One region of the Serratia sp. 2723 genome, then DNA from elsewhere that is predicted to be linked to it. Evidence: predicted binding sites of a transcription regulator. Region 1 holds the regulator's gene; each other region holds the start of a gene.

Region 1 (5,036 bases):
CTGAAAACCGACTGGAACAGAGGAAATTTAAGAGGCTCTTTGCGCCAAAGGACGCGGGTAAATGCAACCTTAAAAAAAGTGTGATGCCATCCACGTACGCAGCAGTTGCTGCAATAAGAGCTTAGTATAACTGTTATTCTAAAAGGTTGCTTTTGAGTATAGGCTTGCCGAGGTGCAGACTCAACTGCAAATCGCGCTCGGCAAGAATTTTCATTAAGTGACTATTTTAAAAGGTAATTATTGCGCTGACTCAACACGTTCCTGCCGCGTTACCTGCGTTTCATCTGTTCCTTTGCCACGTTGGATCAGGTAGCCCAAGGCCGCCAAGAATACGGTGGCAACCATTACGGTGGCAGTGGCTAGCAGCGGCCGGGCGATAAATGCCGAAACCAACAGGCTGGCTATAAAGCATAATCCCAACTGTAGCGTGTTTTGCAGCGCTGCGGCTTTGCCACTGTTGTTGGGGAAGGGCATCAACGCATTGGCCACCAGGATCGGATAGCTGGCACCGTTTACTAACGCCATGAAGCAGAACGGGATCAACAGCGTGGTCAACGTTGGTTCACTCAGCGTGGCGATCAGATACAACGCCGCCATGCTGATACCGTAAGCTAACAGCAACCACGGCAGCAAGGTTTTGCCAGAAATGCGATTTAAAGCGCTACGGCAGCTGTAACCCCCTAATAAGAAAGCCAGCGTTTGTGGCACATAGCTCAGGCCAATATCGTTGGGGCTATATCCCATATCGCCGAGGATAAAGGGTGAACCTGTCAGCCAAGCGAAGAAGCCGGCTGAGCAGGCGGCAAAAACCATCACGTTGCCGCTGAACACCGGTGATTTCAAGATCTGCATAAAGCCAAGGCTGGGCTTCTTATCGGCGGAAGGCACTCGTTTACTACGATCTTTCAGCAATAAGGTGGGGATCAGCAGCAGGGCGGTAATCCCCAGCAGCACGGCGAAGATGGCCCGCCATCCCATATGGTTGAGCAACCAGGCACCCAGCAGCGGGGCCAGCGCCGGAGAGAGGGCGACCAGCGGCATAATAGAGGCGAAAACGCGGTTGGCTTTGCCATCGCGGTAGCGATCGACCACGATCGCCTGCCAGGTGACGGCGGCGGAACACACGCCAATGGCTTGAATAAAGCGCAGTGACCACAGTTGTGTCACGTTCTCGACCCACAGCATACCGAGACACCCGACGGCGAACAGCGCCAGGCCAATCAATAACACGGGCTTACGGCCAATACGGTCGGACAGTGGTCCCCACAGCAATTGGGCGAAGGCAAAGCCCGCCAGGAAGATACTCAGACTGGCGCTGATCGCCCCAGCGGAGATTTGCAGATCCTGCTGCATTGCTCCAAAAGCGGGCAGGTACATATCGGTAGCCAGATAGCCCAACATACTCAGGCCGGCCAGATAGAACATAAATCCAAAATTTCGCATTGCTATTTCTCGTTAAAATTATGTTGTCGCAGGTTTTGAAGCGCCGGCAAGTGTATACGGCTGGATCTCTGCTTGTGAAACGGTAATATTTGCAAGATGCTGTTAAAAAATTTGAAGGCAAGATTATGTGGTCTGAATATTCACTCGATGTGGTAGATGCGGTAGCGCGGACCGGTAGTTTCAGCGCGGCGGCACAGGAGTTGCACCGAGTTCCTTCTGCGGTGAGTTATACGGTACGCCAACTGGAGCAATGGCTGGCTGTGCCGCTGTTTGAGCGCCGTCACCGCGATGTGGAGCTGACGCCGGCGGGGGCGCTGTTTATTAAAGAAGCGCGGGTTGTTATCAAAAAAATGCTCGATACTCGACGACAGTGCCAGCAGGTGGCCAACGGTTGGCGTGGGCAACTGAGGATTGCGGTCGATCTGATCGTCAAACCCCAGCGTAGTCGCCAATTGGTGCTGGATTTTTATCGCCATTTCCCCGATGTGGAGCTGATGGTGCAACCGGAAGTTTTCAACGGCGTATGGGATGCGCTGGTGGATGACCGAGCTGAGATGGCCATTGGTGCAACGCGGGCGGTGCCGGTAGGCAGCGGTTTTGCCTTTCGCGATATGGGTTTTATGAATTGGCTCTGTGTAGTGCATGCCAAACATCCGCTGGCCGCCTTGCAAGGAAAGCTGCGCGACGATCAGCTTCGCCCTTATCCCTCGTTGCTGTTGGAAGATACTTCGCGCAATTTACCCAAGCGGGTGACCTGGTCGCTGGACAACCAGCGGCGGCTGACCGTGCCGGACTGGGTTTCGGCGGTAGATTGTTTGCGTGCCGGGCTGTGTGTGGGTATGGTGCCCGCGCATCGGGTATTGCCGTTGGTACAAAGTGGCGAACTGGTGGTGTTACCACTGGATGAACCTTTCCCGCCCAGTGCCTGCTGCCTGACCTGGCAGCAAAATGCCCAGTCTCCGGCTATGGCCTGGCTGTTGGACTATCTGGGCGATAGCGAAACGCTCAATCAGGAATGGCTCAGTGAAGAGGAACCGGGGGCAGTGCGTCGCTAATCGGGCGCAGCACAATTTGCAGCGCCCCTACGGAGGGTTAACGGCGGTAATCGACAAAAGGACCATCTGCCACGGAGCGGCGCTCAATGAGTTTTGGATGCACTTCAATCACCTGCGACTCTTCACGCTTGCTGATTATGCGATCCAACAGCATGGTGAAGGCCATCTCGCCCAGGCGTTCTTTCGGCTGGTGAATGGTGGTCAGCGCCGGGGTGAAGTAGCGGGCATTACGCACGTTGTCGTAACCAATAACCGAGATATCCTGCGGTACACGCAACCCCAGCTCATCGGCGGCGCAGATTGCCCCCATAGCCATAATATCACCGCCACAGAAAACGGCGGTTGGGCGATGCTTTTGTGACAAGATTTGATGCATGGCTTTATAGCCGGATTCGGGCTCGAAATCCCCTTGCACGATCCATTCTTCACGCACTTCGATGTTGGCTTCCTTCATGGCTTTCAGAAAGCCCTGATGGCGACCTCCGCCGGTATTACGCGCCAGTTGACCCGGAATGGCACCGATGTCCCGGTGTCCCCGTTCGATCAGGTAGCGACCTGCCAGGTAGCCGCCCTTGAAGGCATTGTCGATAATGGTATCGGTGAAGTCTCCGCGCGCGGTACCCCAATCCATCACCACCATAGGAATATTACGGTAATCTTCCAGCATGCCCAGCAGCTGATCGGGATATTCTGAGCACATGACCAGCAGGCCATCGACGCGTTTTTGCGCCAGCATTGCCAGATAGGCTTGCTGTTTATCCAGGTTATTGTGCGAGTTACACAAGATCAGGGTATAGCCTTTGCTGTAGCAGCTGTTTTCTACCGCTTCGATCACTTCGGCAAAATAGGGGGCCTCACTCGAGGTGGCGAGCAAGCCGATCGATTTGGTGTGGTTGACCTTGAGGCTGCGGGCCACGGCGCTGGGTGAATAGTGCAGCTCTTTGATGGCGGCCCAAACGGCCGTTTTGGTATCTTCGGCGACGAAACGCGTTTTATTGATAACGTGCGATACGGTAGTGGTAGAAACGCCAGCGCGTTTGGCCACATCTTTAATCGTTGCCATGTAAAGAATGACTCCTAAACCTACATGTTACAGCATGTAAGTATGATGTTAATCGTTTGCCTGCGTAGATCCTTTCCCAGATAAGCGAAAACTGAGTTTTTAGTGCTGAAGTCGTAAATCGCTTGAACAGGGAGGGGCAGTTTATCGGTACGCAGTTGTGAACTGCGGATTTTGTCGCATATTGAAGAAAAGTGGAAGAGCTAATCGGTATTTATCCGTGGGGAAATCATAACAAGATTTTCATCACGAACTATGGGAAAATGATTTGACGTATTAACTGTGTGGCTTATGCTCTGGAAAAGCCAATCTGAGAGGGAGTTGTATATGGATACCAATTTGAAGATGTCATTACTCACTACCGTGGGTGCTTTGGCAATGATTATTGCTTTCAGTTTTGTTGCCGCATTGAACTGATCCTCAGCAAAAAACAAAGGCGCAGCTTGTGCCGCGCCTTATTAGCTAGTCACCCGTCGTTAAGCCAGGTTTTTTGCCACGAACGCCCAGTTCACCAACGCCCAGAAGTTTTCCAGGTACTTTGGCCGCGCATTGCGGTAGTCGATATAGTAAGCATGTTCCCACACGTCAACGGTCAATAACGGAACGTCTGCGCCCGTCAGTGGGGTTGCCGCATTCGAGGTGCTGACGATCGCCAGACTGCCGTCCGCCTTTTTCACCAGCCAGGTCCAGCCAGCGCCGAAGTTTTTCACGGCGGCATCGGTGAACTGCTCTTTAAAGGCGGCGAAGGAGCCGAATGACTTGTTGATGGCCTCTGCCACTGCGCCCGTTGGCTCGCCACCACCTTGCGGTGATAAACAGTGCCAATAGAAGGTGTGGTTCCAGACCTGGGCGGCGTTGTTGAACACTCCACCGGTGGAGGTCTTGACGATCTCGATCAGGGATTTACCTTCGAACTCGCTGCCTTTCACCAGATTGTTCAGGTTAACCACGTAGGTGTTATGGTGCTTGCCATAGTGGTATTCCAGCGTTTCCGCGGAAATGTGCGGTTCGAGAGCGTTTTTCTCATACGGTAATGCAGGTAATTCAAACGACATTGCTTTCTCCTTTTATAGACAATACGTCTCTCCGACGCTGTGGGCCTGGGTGGCCGAGGGCGAAAAAACGCAATTGCACCACTTTTGTTATGGTCATTAATCTTAACAACTTTCCGAGCGAAAAGAACATCCAAAGTGTGCCAAGTGGCTGATTGATTAAAGTCGCAGCGGTTTTTGATTTTCTGGGGAGTAAGGCACGGCTGAGCAGTTGGCTCAGCCGTGCTAGGTCAACGAATGGTGGTCGGGGTCACTACGCGGCGGGCGCCAATGTAATGGTTCTGCCAATAGTCGTTATCCAACTGACTGATGCGAATCTCTTCACCGGTGCGCGGTGACTGGATGAACTTACCGTTACCAAGATAGACGCCAACGTGATCGGCGGTGCCACGGTTGTTGATGCGGAAGAACACCAGATCGCCTTTC
Region 2 (5,036 bases), on a different contig from region 1:
TCCCCAAATTCTTGGGTTGTTAGCCTATTTCTGAAAAACTTATAAGAGAGAAATCTATGAGCGTAGTGCCTGTAGTCGACGTACTGCAAGGTCGTGCTGCGGTTGACAGTGAAGTCACCGTGCGCGGTTGGGTACGTACCCGGAGAGATTCTAAAGCTGGTATCTCCTTCCTCGCCGTTTATGACGGCTCCTGCTTTAATCCGTTACAGGCCGTCGTTAATGATTCTCTGCCGAATTATCAGGACGAAGTGTTACGCCTGACCACCGGCTGTTCCATTGAAGTGACCGGTACCGTGGTGCCATCGCCGGGTGAAGGCCAGAGCTTCGAGCTGCAAGCCACGACCATCAAGGTAGTCGGTTGGGTTGACGATCCTGACACCTATCCAATGGCGGCCAAACGCCACAGCATCGAATACCTGCGCGAAGTTGCCCACCTGCGCCCACGCACCAACCTGATTGGCGCGGTTGCCCGCGTTCGCCACACTTTGGCACAGGCAATCCACCGCTACTTCCACGAGAACGGTTATTTCTGGGTTTCCACCCCGCTGATCACCGCCTCTGATACCGAAGGTGCCGGTGAAATGTTCCGCGTCTCCACGCTGGATATGGAAAACCTGCCACGCACCGATAAAGGTGCGGTCGATTTCAGCCAGGATTTCTTCGGTAAAGAAGCCTTCCTGACCGTGTCTGGCCAGTTGAACGGCGAAACCTATGCCTGTGCGCTGTCAAAAATTTATACCTTTGGCCCCACCTTCCGTGCCGAGAACTCGAACACCAGCCGTCACCTGGCGGAATTCTGGATGATCGAACCGGAAGTCGCCTTTGCCACTCTGGACGACGTTGCCGGGCTAGCCGAAAGCATGCTGAAATATGTCTTCCAGGCGGTGCTGGATGAACGTGCCGACGATCTGCAATTCTTTGCTGAGCGGGTAGATAAAGACGCTATTGACCGCCTGAAGCGCTTTGTCTCTTCCGATTTCGCCCAGGTGGACTACACCGAGGCGGTCGAGATCCTGATCGCTTCGGGCCAGACCTTCGAAAACCCGGTTTCCTGGGGTATCGATCTGTCATCTGAACACGAACGCTATCTGGCCGAGCAGCACTTCAAGGCTCCGGTAGTTGTGAAAAACTACCCGAAAGATATCAAAGCCTTCTATATGCGCATGAACGAAGATGGCAAAACCGTAGCGGCAATGGACGTGCTAGCGCCGGGCATTGGTGAGATCATCGGTGGTTCACAGCGTGAAGAACGTTTGGATGTGCTCGATCAACGTCTGGCAGAGATGGGCCTCAATAAAGAAGATTATTGGTGGTATCGTGATCTGCGCCGCTATGGCACCGTGCCACATTCTGGTTTTGGTTTAGGTTTTGAGCGTTTAATCGCCTATGTCACTGGCGTGCAGAACGTCCGCGACGTGATCCCGTTCCCAAGAACGCCACGTAACGCCAGCTTCTAAATCATAAAACCAAACATAATTTAACCATTTTTTTACATAATAAAGGCCAGCTTAGCTGGCCTTTCGCATTTTTGATTATTGACCTGCATCACAAAGTTCCCTCAAATACACAAATTGTTACACATGGTATCTTTCTGAAACCAGATTACGACATTGGTAGCATTTTCGCTCTAGATAAACCTGCCCGTGAATGGAACACTGCGTGCAGACACAGGACGACACCAATCTATCAACAATAGTTCCAAAAGAATTATTGGCGGCAGTGGCAAGGTGTCCGAATAAAACCAATGAGGGTAATAATGATGATGAAGCGCAACATTCTTGCAGTAGTGATCCCAGCTCTGTTAGCAGCTGGTGCAGCCAACGCAGCTGAGATCTACAACAAAGACGGCAACAAACTGGATCTGTACGGTAAAGTTGACGGCCTGCACTACTTCTCTAACGACAAAGAGAACGATGGCGACAAGTCATACGTTCGTTTTGGCTTCAAAGGTGAAACCCAGATTACTGACCAACTGACCGGTTACGGCCAGTGGGAATACAACGTGCAAGCTAACCACGCCGAGTCACAAGGTACCGAAGGTACTAAAACTCGTCTGGGCTTCGCGGGTCTGAAATTTGCTGACTACGGTTCATTCGATTACGGCCGTAACTACGGCGTAGTGTATGACGTTGAAGGCTGGACAGATATGCTGCCAGAGTTCGGTGGCGATACTTACACCTACACCGACAACTTCATGACTGGCCGTACTAACGGTGTTGCTACTTATCGTAACAACAACTTCTTCGGTATGGTTGATGGCCTGAACTTCGCTGTGCAGTACCAAGGCAAGAACGAAAACGACAAGCGTGACCTGAATAAACAAAACGGTGACGGTTGGGGTATCTCCTCTACTTACGCAATCCTGGATTCAGGCGTGAGCGTGGGTGCTGCCTACTCTGGTTCTGACCGTACTAATGCTCAAACCGAGCTGTCTACTGCTGGTGGTAAAGACGCTGAAGCATGGACCGTTGGTGCTAAATACGACGCGAACAACGTCTACTTGGCGACCATGTATGCGGAAACCCGCAACATGACCCCATACGGCGAATCAGACTTCACCATCGCTAACAAAACTCAGAACTTTGAAGTGGTAGCTCAGTACCAGTTCGATTTCGGCCTGCGTCCATCCATCGCTTACCTGCAGTCTAAAGGTAAAAACCTGGCTGGCCGTAACGCAAACGGTAGTAACTTCGGCGGCGGCGACGCTGACTTGGTTAAATACGTTGACGTAGGTGCGACTTACTACTTCAACAAAAACATGTCTACCTATGTTGATTACAAAATCAACCTGCTGGACGACAACGAATTCACTCGTGCTAACAAGATCGCTACTGACAACATCGTAGCTACCGGTCTGGTTTACCAGTTCTAAGTTGTTGCACTTGATGACGGTTCGCCGTCAGCTAAGTTAAAAAAACAGGGCTTCGGCCCTGTTTTTGTTTTTAGCGCTTTGCGCCATTTTTTATTCTGCCAATCCGCCCTTCCCCGTCATTTTTTGTGCTGAATCTGCCGCCGTCACAAGATCGAGGTGTTTTTCTCGCAAACGGTTGGCAAAGACGATAACTGGCGCTACCCTGATGTTTCTGTCTGCTTAACTCTAGGCCATGGAAGCATCTGACATGTTTGAAAAAATCACCGCTGCACCTGCCGATCCGATTCTGGGTCTGACCGACATTTTCCGCGCGGACAAGCGTGAGAATAAAATCAACTTAGGGATAGGCGTCTATAAAGACGAAACTGGCAAAACGCCGGTGCTGACCAGCGTTAAAAAAGCTGAACAGTATCTGCTGGAAAATGAGACCACCAAAAACTATCTGGGCATTGAAGGCATCCCTGAATTTGCCAGCTGCACGCAAGAACTATTGTTCGGCAAGCAGAGCCCAATTATTGCCGACAAGCGTGCCCGTACCGCGCAAACCCCTGGTGGTACCGGTGCCCTGCGTGTCGCAGCCGACTTTATTGCCAACCAGACCAACGCCAAACGTATCTGGGTCAGTAACCCAAGCTGGCCAAACCATAAAAACGTCTTTGGTGCCGTTGGCCTGGAAGTGTTGGAATACAACTATTACGACGCCGCCAACCACGCGCTGGACTTCGACGGTCTGCTCACCAGCCTGAACCAGGCTCAGGCTGGTGACGTGGTGCTGTTCCACGGTTGCTGCCATAACCCTACCGGCATCGATCCAACCGAAGCACAATGGGCTCAGTTGGCTGAGCTGTCCGTGACCAAGGGCTGGTTGCCACTGTTCGACTTCGCCTACCAAGGCTTCGCCAAGGGCCTGGAAGAAGATGCACAGGGTCTGCGTATCTTTGCTGCCAAACATCAGGAACTGATCGTTGCCAGCTCCTACTCGAAGAACTTTGGGCTGTATAACGAGCGTGTCGGTGCCTGCACCGTGGTGGCTACCGACGCAGAAACCGCCGAACGTGCCTTCAGCCAGGTGAAAGCCGCGATCCGTGCCAACTACTCGAACCCACCGTCACACGGTGCCGCCGTAGTTGCCACCATCTTGGGTAACCCAGCGCTGCGCGCCATTTGGGAACAAGAGCTGACCGACATGCGTCAGCGTATTCACCGTATGCGCCAGCTGTTCGTTAACACCCTGCAGGAAAAAGGGGCGGAGCAGGATTTCAGCTTTATCATCAACCAGAACGGCATGTTCTCTTTCAGCGGCCTGACCAAAGAGCAGGTTCTACGTCTACGTGATGAGTTTGGCGTGTATGCCGTTAACTCCGGCCGCGTTAACGTGGCGGGGATGACGCCGGACAATATGGCGCCGCTGTGCGAAGCCATTGTTGCCGTGCTGTAAGCAGATTTGGCATTGAAAAGGGGCGCATTGGCGCCCCTTTGTTATTTTGCGGGAAGCCCCCTACCAGATGGCAGGTTCTTCGCGCAGGAACGGGTTGGTTTGACGTTCATGGCCAAAGGTAGACATTGGGCCGTGTCCTGGAATAAACGCCATATCGTCGCCCTGAGGCAGTAACTTACTGCGGATCGACGCGATCAGTGCCTGATGATCTCCGCGCGGGAAATCGCTGCGGCCAACGCCACCGTTGAACAATACGTCGCCCACTAACGCCAGGCGCGCCTGTTCGTTGATAAAAACGATATGGCCAGGCGTATGACCAGGACAATGCAGTACGTTCAGTGACATCTCACCCACCTGCACTTTATCCCCCTCTTGCAACCATTTGGTCGGCGTCAGAGCGGCGCATTCATCCAGGCCAAACATACGGCTCTGTGCTGGCAAACCTTCAAGCCAGAAGGCATCTTCCTTATCCGGCCCATAGATTGGCACCTGATAATGCTCGGCCATTTCTGCCGCTGCACCTACATGATCGAGATGGCCGTGCGTCAATAGGATCTGGTTGATCTGCACGCCCTTTTCGGCAATGGCAGCCTTCAGTTTTTCCGGATCGCCACCAGGATCGACCAGCGCCGCCTGTTTGGTCACGTCGCACCAGATGAGCGTACAGTTCTGGCTGAACGCCGTTACGGGGATGATATGGTATTTCATAAAGCTCCAACGACAACA
Region 3 (5,036 bases), on a different contig from region 1:
ACCAGGCAGTTGGCTGACGTTGGCCTTGGCATCCAACAAGCCATCGGGCATAAAGGCGCTCAGCTCGGTAACGTTGATCTGCTGTGCATCCGCATCCAATGCCAAAGAAGGGCGGCGTACGTCGATCTTGTTAAAGGTGGCACCACCGGCGTTGAGTTTCAGCGAGCCGGACCAAATCCCCCACTGATGGTCACTGGCCAGCAGCAGGTTGCTGCCGTAGCCATCCAGCGAGGTGAGCTGGAACGGGAAATCCGGGTTGATATCGATGATCAGGTTACGGTTGGTGCTCATCTTGGCGACATACACCTCCGCCAGCCAGCTTGGTAGCGGTTGTAACCAGAGTTCATGCCAGTTGCTGGGCAAGGTGTACTCCAGCGCAGAGACGGCCACCTCGTCGAGTTGCAGGCGCTTATTGGCGCGCAGCCAGTTGCCGGTGGTACGCAGCAATCCACCTTCCCAGCGGGTGCTGAACTGACCAATGGCAATACCCGCTGGCGAGAGCCGCATATCCATAATCGGATCGATGAGATGGAAGTTGCCATTGATCAGGTCGTCGGCGGTGAAGTTGATCGCGCCATCCTGACTGCTCCAATCCCCCTGCTGGAAGGTGATATTTTGCATCGACAGATCGAGATCGTTCGCCGCCCAGGCGTTTCCTTCCAGGCGGGCGTTAATCAGATCAAAGCGTTTTAACGTAATGGGTGGCAACGCCGTGAATCGGCTCCAAAACTGTTCTAGCGTCATTGGTACTTGTAGGCGGACGTTGCTCAGCCGCAACCGTTCAACCAACCAACTGCCATCGGCAGCTCGGCTTGCTACCCCGGTCAGATCGCCTTGTGCCAGATCGGCACCAAAGTCGCTCAATATCAGCTGATTTTGTTTGATTTCACCCTGGATCAACACCTGTGAGGCCGGAATTCCGTTGACCACCATTGAACCGGCGCTGAACTGGAACTGATTGTTATCCCCGAGCAAATGACCTGCCGTTGGCTGCCACGGGTTAATCCCTGCATTGACCTTCTGCGCATTAAGCTGCCAGCTCTCATCGTTGGATTGCAGCGCCATATTGCTCAGTTGTAGCACATCGGCCTGTATTGGCAGCGGTGCGCCCTGCAAAGGCTGAACGTTTAGGGTGCCGTCGCGTAGCGTAATGCTATCGAAATAGCGTGGCTCGGTGATTTGCCGCAGGCTGAAAGCCATATCGACCTGCTTGGCCGCCAAGAGCTGCGGTTGGTTGGTGCGGGCGAGGGTTACGCCCTCTAAGCTGAGTTGCCCTGGTTTGCTCCACGAATGCGTTATTTTTTCTACCGACAGCTGGTAATCACCACGATCGCTGATCCAGTGACTCAACCAGCCTGCGGCCCAGCGGGTTTGCCCCACCACGTAGAGCAGCACAATGGCCAGCGCTATCAGCAGCAGCAACGTGATCAATAGTTTTCCGATAAATTTCATCGTGTGGATCCGTAGCGGTCAGAAAAGATACCCTGTTTATGCCGCAATTAGTCCGTCAGCTCAAGGGCAATGGCCTGAAAGACAATAAAAAAACGGCCAGTAGCGTTTCGCCAATGGCCGTTGGTTTGCTGCGGGGAGCGCTTATTTTTCTTCTGGTGGGAACAGCAGGTTCAGCACAATGGCGGTGATACCACCGGCGGCGATACCGGAAGAAAGCAGGGTTTTCAGCCAGTCCGGTGCAAACTGCAAGATTAGCGGCTGTTGGGAAACCCCCATGCCGACGGCCAGAGACAGCGCCATAATCATGATGGCACGGCGGTTAAGCTTCTCGCGGGAAACGATACGCACGCCGGAGGCTGCAATGGTGCCAAACATTACGATGGTCGCGCCGCCCAGCACTGGTTCAGGAATATGCTGCACAAAACCGGCAACGGCAGGGAACAGCCCCAGCAGGATCAGCATCAGTGCCACCACAAAACCGACGTAGCGGCTGGCAACGCCGGTCAGCTGGATCACCCCGTTGTTCTGACCAAAGCAGGAGTTCGGGAAAGTGTTGAACACCGCTGACAACATCGAGTTCAGGCCGTTGGCCAGCACGCCGCCTTTCAGGCGTTTCATATATAGCGGGCCGCTGACCGGCTGTTCAGAAACGTCGGAGGTAGCGGTGATATCACCGATGGTTTCCAGCGACGTGACCATAAAGATCAGCATCAGCGGCAACAGCAGGTTCCAGTCAAAGCCCAGGCCGTAATACAGCGGGGTAGGCACGGTGATCAAGGTCGTTTGGCTGGCTGGCTCGGTTTCCGGCAACATGCCCATGGCCCAGGCCAGCAGATAACCCACGGCCATGGCGATCACCAACGAAGCGACGCGCAGGTAAGGGTTACGCTGGCGGTTAAGCAGAATAATCACTACCAGCACCGCGCCTGCCAGCAGCAGATTCTTGGGCGAGCCGAAGGTGTGATCGCTCATCGCCGCATAGCCGCCGCCGATAGAGGTCAGCCCGACCTGGATCAGCGACAGGCCGATAATCATCACCACAATGCCGGAGACCAGCGGGGTAATGATGCGGCGCGCCAGGTGCAGTACGCGTGACAGCAGGATTTCGGTACAGGAGGCCACCATCAAAGTGCCGAACAGTGCGGCCATCATGGTGGGCACGTCTGCACCGCCGTTTTTCAGCGCCAGCCCGCCCATAATCAGCGGTGAGACAAAGTTAAAGCTGGTGCCCTGAATAGACAGCAGGCCAGACCCCACCGGGCCCCAGGTTTTGATTTGCAGGATCGAGGCCAGACCGGAAGCGAACAGCGACATGCTGATGATGTGCTGTGTATCCTGCGCTGGCAGGCCAAGTGCCTGGCAGATCAACAGGGCCGGGGTGATCACGGCAACAAACATCGCTAGCAAATGCTGACTGGCGGCAAACAGCGTTTGCGGCAACGGCGGGCGATCTTCCAGGCGGTAAATCAGTTCACTATTGTGTGAAACGGGGGCTGATGCTTTTTGCGCGGCATCAAGCTCGGCGGTTTGGCTGGACATGGTGTGGCTTTCCCAAAGGCGGCAAAGAAGGCATTTTAATGATCTGTCTCACAAAAGCAAACGGTTGCGCCTTAATATTTTGCACGATGCTGAAACCATTAATGTCGCATTTTCGTTCATTTTTTCTTGTGTTATTAGCCGTTTTTACTTTTAATCCCCCCTTCATCAAGTTAAAAAACTGAGTAAATTTTATAACTTATTAATTTATTGGATTTTATTACTACACGGAGTAGCTAGATGTTTCATCTCGATACTTACGGCACTTTAGTTGCCGCCACGCTGGTCCTGCTGCTTGGGGGCAAATGCGTGCGCTCCATTCCTCTGCTGAGAAAATATACTATTCCTGCTCCCGTTGCCGGTGGTCTACTGGTGGCGCTCCTGCTCTTGGTTATGAAGAAAACGGTGAACTGGGAAATCGGCTTTGATATGTCGCTGAAAGACCCACTGATGCTGGCCTTCTTCGCCACTATCGGCCTGAATGCCAACCTGGCGCGCCTGCGGGCGGGGGGCAAGGCACTGGTCGTGTTCCTGTTTGTGGTGCTGGGTCTGCTGTTGGTACAGAATGCCATCGGTATCGGCATGGCGAAAATGCTGGGGCTGGATCCGTTGATGGGGCTGATTGCTGGCTCGATTACGCTTTCTGGCGGGCATGGCACTGGGGCGGCCTGGAGCAAGGTGTTCATCGAACGCTACGGGTTTGAAAATGCCACCGAGGTGGCCATGGCCTGCGCTACCTTTGGTTTGGTGCTGGGCGGCCTGATAGGTGGCCCGGTAGCTCGCTATCTGGTGAAACACTCCTCAACGCCGGAAGGCACACCGGATGACAGCGTGCAGCCGAGCGGCTTTGAAAAGCCGGAAAGTGGCCGCTTGATCACCTCGCTGGTGATGATAGAAACCATCGCCATGATCGCCATCTGCCTGAGTATCGGTAACTTTATTGCCGGGTTATTGAACGGCACCGCTTTTGAACTGCCGACCTTTGTCTGCGTGCTGTTTGTTGGTGTGATCCTCAGCAACACCCTGTCGGCAACGGGCTTCTACCAGGTGTTTGAGCGAGCGGTCTCCGTATTGGGTAACGTGAGCCTGTCGCTGTTCCTGGCGATGGCGTTGATGAGCCTGCGCCTGTGGGAGCTGGCTTCACTGGCCCTGCCGATGTTGGCGATCCTGGCGGTGCAGACGCTGGTCATGGCGCTGTATGCCATCTTCGTGACCTACCGCGTGATGGGTAAAAACTACGATGCTGCCGTGCTGGCTGCGGGGCACTGCGGTTTTGGCATGGGGGCGACGCCAACGGCCATTGCCAACATGCAGGCGATCACCGATCGTTTCGGCCCTTCGCATCTGGCATTTTTGGTGGTGCCGATGGTGGGCGCGTTCTTTATCGATATCGCTAACGCCATCGTGATTAAGCTGTACCTGATGTTGCCGTTGTTCCCGGCGATTGGTTAAGTGATGATAACCCCTCTTGGCGACAAGAGGGGTTAATTGATTAGGCGTTGGAGTAGCGAGCGGTTTCCGGCAGCCAGCGCTCAATCAGTGCGTGAGCATGCTGCGGATACTGCTGGTGAATATGGCGCGCTACGCGCTGAACTTCAGGGATCATGGCCTGATCGCGCAACAAATCGGCTACTTTAAACTCTGCACTGCCGGTTTGGCGCGTCCCCAATAGCTCACCCGGTCCACGAATTTCCAAATCTTGCTGGGCAATCACAAAGCCATCGTTACTGTCGCGCAGCACCTGCAGACGTTTTTGGGCGGTTTTGCTGAGCGGGGTTTTATACAGCAGCACGCAGTGAGAGGCGACTGCACCGCGGCCAACCCGGCCACGCAACTGGTGCAGCTGGGCCAAACCAAGCCGCTCCGGGTTTTCGATGATCATCAGGCTGGCGTTTGGTACATCAACGCCCACTTCAATCACCGTGGTGGCTACCAGCAATTGCAGTTCGCCCTGCTTGAAGGCCTGCATCACCGCCTGTTTCTCCGCTGACTTCATGCGGCCATGCACCAGCGCCACCTTCAGTTCGGGCAACGCAATCTTCAACTCT
Region 4 (5,036 bases), on a different contig from region 1:
CTGTGGCGCAGCTTGCGGATTTCGCTTTCCGCCACGCCAGCCAGCTTCGCCAGGCGCGCATCGGCAAAGCCTTTACGCTTGAGCGTGCGCAGGAAATTGGCGTTCAGACCGTTGATGCCCGCTTCGGCAACCTGCTCTTCCAGACGCACCAACTCTTCAATCTGCACCAGGAACCAGCGGTCGATATTGGTCAGATTGAACACGCCATCGACTGACAGACCGGCACGGAAAGCATCGGCGATGTACCAGATACGATCGGACCCCGCATCTTTCAGCTCACGGCGGATCTTGGTCAAGGCTTCCGGATCGTCCAGGCTCACTTTCGGATCGAACCCGGTTGCGCCCACTTCCAGGCCGCGCAGCGCTTTCTGCAATGACTCCTGCTGGGTGCGGCCAATCGCCATCACTTCACCGACCGACTTCATCTGGGTGGTCAGGCGATCGTTGGCACCGGCAAACTTCTCGAAGTTGAAGCGCGGGATCTTGGTGACAACATAGTCGATGGAAGGCTCAAAGGAGGCTGGCGTACGGCCACCGGTGATGTCGTTCATCAGCTCATCAAGGGTGTAACCCACCGCCAGCTTGGCGGCGATCTTGGCAATCGGGAAGCCGGTCGCTTTCGAGGCCAGCGCCGATGAACGGGATACGCGTGGGTTCATTTCAATCACGATCAGGCGGCCGGTTTTCGGGTTCACCGAGAACTGCACGTTGGAGCCACCGGTTTCTACCCCGATTTCACGCAGCACCGCCATCGAGGCGTTACGCATGATTTGATATTCTTTATCGGTCAGCGTTTGCGCTGGAGCCACCGTGATGGAGTCACCGGTATGGATACCCATCGCATCGATGTTTTCGATCGAGCAGACGATGATGCAGTTGTCATTCTTATCGCGCACCACCTCCATCTCGTATTCTTTCCAGCCGATCAGCGATTCGTCAATCAGCAGCTCTTTGGTCGGGGACAGATCCAGACCGCGTTCGCAGATCTCTTCGAACTCTTCGCGGTTATAGGCGATACCGCCACCGGTGCCGCCCATGGTGAATGACGGGCGGATGATGCATGGGAAGCCCACATCGGCGGCCACCGCCAACGCTTCTTCCATATTATGGGCAATGCCGGAACGCGCGGTGTCCAGGCCGATTTTCTTCATGGCGATATCGAAACGGCGGCGGTCTTCGGCTTTGTCGATGGCATCGGCGGTAGCGCCAATCATGGTGACGCCGAACTCGGCCAGGACACCCTGACGTTCCAGCTCCAACGCACAGTTCAGCGCGGTTTGCCCACCCATGGTTGGCAGCACCGCATCCGGGCGCTCTTTCTCGATGATTTTACGCACCACTTCCCAGTGGATTGGCTCGATGTAGGTGGCATCGGCCATTTCCGGGTCGGTCATGATGGTGGCCGGGTTCGAGTTGACCAGCACGACGCGATAGCCTTCTTCACGCAGCGCCTTACACGCCTGAGCACCAGAGTAGTCAAATTCACACGCCTGGCCGATAACGATCGGGCCAGCGCCGAGGATCAGGATGCTTTTTATATCTGTACGTTTTGGCATGGCTTTTCTGGCTCCTGATTATTTGGCGTTGGTACGGTAAGTCTCAATCAGTTCGATAAAGTGATCGAACAGCGGCGCGGCATCGTGCGGGCCTGGGCTGGCTTCCGGGTGGCCCTGGAAGCTGAACGCGGCTTTATCGGTACGATGGATGCCCTGCACCGTGTGGTCGAACAGCGATTTATGCGTGACGCGCAACGTGCTCGGCAGATTATTTTCATCAACGGCAAAGCCATGGTTCTGGGCAGTAATCATCACGGTGTTGTTATCCAGATCCTTCACCGGGTGGTTACCACCGTGGTGGCCAAGCTTCATCTTCATGGTTTTGGCACCACTGGCCAGCGCCAGCAGTTGGTGGCCCAGGCAGATACCAAATACCGGGATATCGGTTTCCAGGAAACGTTTGATGGCGGTGATGGCGTAATCGCAAGGCTCCGGGTCACCAGGACCGTTGGACAGGAAGATGCCGTCCGGATTCATTTTCAGCACATCTTCCGCAGGGGTTTGCGCTGGCACCACGGTGAGGCGGCAGCCGCGATCCACCAACATGCGCAGGATGTTACGCTTGGCGCCGTAATCGTAGGCCACCACATGGTAAGGCAGTTCGCCCGCAGGTTTAGCCTCCGGCAAATCGCCTTCCAGCGTCCAGCTCCCCTGTTGCCAGGCGTAAGCTTCTTTGGTGGTGACCTCTTTCGCCAGATCCATACCTTTCAGGCCAGGGAAAGCCTTGGCTTTTTGCAGCGCCAGTTCGGCATCGGTGAGGTCGCCCGCGATAATGCAGCCGTTCTGTGCGCCTTTCTCACGCAGCAGGCGGGTCAGCTTGCGGGTATCGATATCGGCAATCGCCACGATATTGTGTCGCTTGAGGTAATCGGCCAGGCCCATTTCGTTGCGGTAGTTGCTGGCAATCAGTGGCAGGTCGCGGATGACCAGGCCTTGAGCATGAACTGCGGAGGATTCTGCGTCGGAATCATTGGTGCCGACATTGCCGATATGAGGATAAGTAAGAGTAACGATCTGGCGGGAGTAGGAAGGATCAGTGAGGATTTCTTGATAGCCGGTCATCGAGGTATTGAAGACCACTTCCCCCACTGCCGTACCTTCTGCCCCGATGGCCCGACCGTGGAATTGGGTTCCGTCTTCCAGAACCAATAGCGCTGACTTAATCAAAACACCCTCCGAGGAATAATCAATCACAATATTTGCATATTAATTCAGATTTCACGCCCTAAATCAATGCAAAAACCGCCCTCAAGGCCAATTTTTGGCAAATTGGGCGCATTTTAATGATGAGCGTCCCGCTTGTCTAGATAAAGCGCCATTTTTTCCATTATTTTTGCAGCCCTCAGGGTTTAAAGGGTGTCACAGGCACAAAAACACCAGCAAACTTGACCGGGTAAACGGTTGCGAGACACAGTGACAGAAAAAATGGCTTAAAACAGCTTAAATCTGCGTAGGGAGCAATAAAGATGACGGAAAAAACAGGAATAAGACTAGATAACATATAAAAACAACAGCCAAATCATTAAAAGTAATTGTAACCCTCATTTTCAATGTTAAAAAAAAGGACAATAAAATTATTGTCCGATTATCATATCATTATGATCAACACAACCACATCACGATGGTGTTCATTAAAATTATAACTGGTCTAAACCGAGCACGTCACGCATATCAAACAGCCCATTATGCTGGTTTGAGATCCAGGATGCGGCACGCACCGCGCCATTGGCAAACGTCATCCGGCTTGAGGCTTTATGGGTGATTTCTACCCGCTCGCCAATATCGGCAAACATGGCGGTATGTTCACCCACAATGTCCCCGGCACGAATGGTGGCAAAGCCGATACTCTTTGGATCGCGCTCGCCGGTATAACCCACGCGCTCGTAAACCGCGCACTCTTTCAGATCGCGTCCCAAGGCACCGGCAATCGCCTCGCCCATGGCTAACGCCGTTCCTGAAGGGGCATCTACCTTGTGGCGGTGGTGAGCTTCCACAATTTCGATATCGGTATAATCGCCCATCACCTTGGCCGCTTTTTCCAGCAGCTTGAGCACCACGTTGACGCCCACGCTGAAGTTGGCGGCAAACACGATGCCAATCTGCTGCGCCGCGGCCTGGATCGCCGCTTTACCTGCATCATCAAAACCGGTGGTGCCGATCACCATGGCTTTGCCGTGGGCCACGCAAAACGCCAGATGGGCCAGGGTGCCTTCCGGGCGGGTGAAGTCGATCAGGATATCGAAATCGTTGACAACCTTTTCCAGGTTATCGCTGACGGTGACGCCCAACGCACCAACGCCAGCCAGTTCACCGGCATCGGTGCCAACCAGGCTAGAACCCGGGCGCTCAAGCGCAGCCCCTAATACCACGCTCTGTGCCTGCTGCACGGCCTGGATCAATTGGCGCCCCATGCGGCCACCGGAACCCGCAATCGCGATGCGGATTTGTGAATCAGTCATACTTCGCTCTCTTTTATGGTCAAAAGCCACTCCTCGGCTATGGATTCAGGGTAACTTCCCCACCTTATCACTACCAGAGGATTTGCTTACGGATTAGAAAATTATGATATGCCCGGTATGTTATCAGTAACGCTGTCAATTGATTAACAATTACCCGATTAGCGTCAACCGTCTGGTGCTACATAATCATGCACTATTTATGCATTACGATGAATGGCGAAAAGGTGGTTTTTTGCTGTTTCTGCGAGCTGTTTCCCCTCACCCCAACCCTCTCCCACAGGGAGAGGGAGCCAGTATGGCATCGTGGTTAGGTACAGGTGTCATTCTTCTTGCACTTCCCACCCCCCTCATTCAAAGGTGTTTAGGTGCAGGAATTAGTCTGTGGCAAGGCTGATGCAGTAGTTAATAGGTACAGGTGTCATTTTTCTTGCACTTTCCCCCTCACTCAAAGGTGATAGATACGGGAATTTATCTGTGACAAGGTTGATGCAGAAGTTAGTCTGTAATGAGGCGAATACAGTAGCCAGGATGTGGCACGGACAGTCCCCTCTCCCTGTGGGAGAGGGTTAGGGTGAGGGGCCATCAGTCGATCTGCTTGATATCCATGCGCAACTCTTTCGGCACTTCAAACACGATGTTTTCTTCACGGCCGCTGAGCTCATGCACGTCTTCACCGCCCAAGGCTTTCAAGCGGCTGATGACGTCCTGAACCAGCACGTCCGGCGCAGAGGCCCCGGCAGTGACACCAATGTTGCGGGCGTCTTTCAACCAGGATTCCTGAATGTCCGCTGCCGAATCAATCAGATAGGCCGGTTTACCCACGCGCTGGGCAAGTTCCGCCAGGCGGTTGGAGTTGGACGAGTTCTTCGACCCCACCACCAGCACTACGTCGGCATCACCTGCCAAGCTGCGCACCGCTTCCTGACGGTTGGTGGTGGCATAGCAGATATCATCCTTGCGCGGCCCGATAATATCCGGGAAGCGCTTACGCAACGCATCGATCACATCGGAGGTATCGTCC

What was found. Region 1 encodes PurR, which represses purine synthesis genes. Its sites were predicted from a motif close to CANGCAAACGTTTGCNTG; they were not measured.
Region 2: a site for PurR is predicted at 3,037-3,054, ahead of ABIE29_RS19640 (amino acid aminotransferase). Genes of this name have one in related genera too.
Region 3: a site for PurR is predicted at 3,045-3,062, ahead of ABIE29_RS16570 (nucleobase:cation symporter-2 family protein). Genes of this name have one in related genera too.
Region 4: a site for PurR is predicted at 2,947-2,964, ahead of carA (glutamine-hydrolyzing carbamoyl-phosphate synthase small subunit). Genes of this name have one in related genera too.

Annotation. Positions count from the first base shown of each region.
Region 1 covers NZ_JBNDIN010000005.1:224,872-229,907, reverse strand. Annotated here, with positions in the region: gene punC (purine nucleoside transporter PunC) at 238-1,443, opposite strand; gene punR (DNA-binding transcriptional activator PunR) at 1,569-2,498, shown strand; gene purR (HTH-type transcriptional repressor PurR) at 2,536-3,561, opposite strand; gene ABIE29_RS09940 (YnhF family membrane protein) at 3,886-3,975, shown strand; gene sodB (superoxide dismutase [Fe]) at 4,035-4,613, opposite strand; gene ABIE29_RS09930 (C40 family peptidase) at 4,841-5,036, opposite strand, start outside.
Region 2 covers NZ_JBNDIN010000015.1:40,751-45,786, forward strand. Annotated here, with positions in the region: gene asnS (asparagine--tRNA ligase) at 57-1,457, shown strand; gene ompC (porin OmpC) at 1,760-2,872, shown strand; gene ABIE29_RS19640 (amino acid aminotransferase) at 3,120-4,310, shown strand; gene ABIE29_RS19645 (MBL fold metallo-hydrolase) at 4,371-5,018, opposite strand.
Region 3 covers NZ_JBNDIN010000011.1:41,087-46,122, forward strand. Annotated here, with positions in the region: gene ABIE29_RS16565 (AsmA family protein) at 1-1,452, opposite strand, end outside; gene ABIE29_RS16570 (nucleobase:cation symporter-2 family protein) at 1,594-2,991, opposite strand; gene gltS (sodium/glutamate symporter) at 3,229-4,440, shown strand; gene recG (ATP-dependent DNA helicase RecG) at 4,481-5,036, opposite strand, start outside.
Region 4 covers NZ_JBNDIN010000001.1:433,703-438,738, reverse strand. Annotated here, with positions in the region: gene carB (carbamoyl-phosphate synthase large subunit) at 1-1,556, opposite strand, end outside; gene carA (glutamine-hydrolyzing carbamoyl-phosphate synthase small subunit) at 1,575-2,723, opposite strand; gene dapB (4-hydroxy-tetrahydrodipicolinate reductase) at 3,194-4,015, opposite strand; gene ispH (4-hydroxy-3-methylbut-2-enyl diphosphate reductase) at 4,598-5,036, opposite strand, start outside.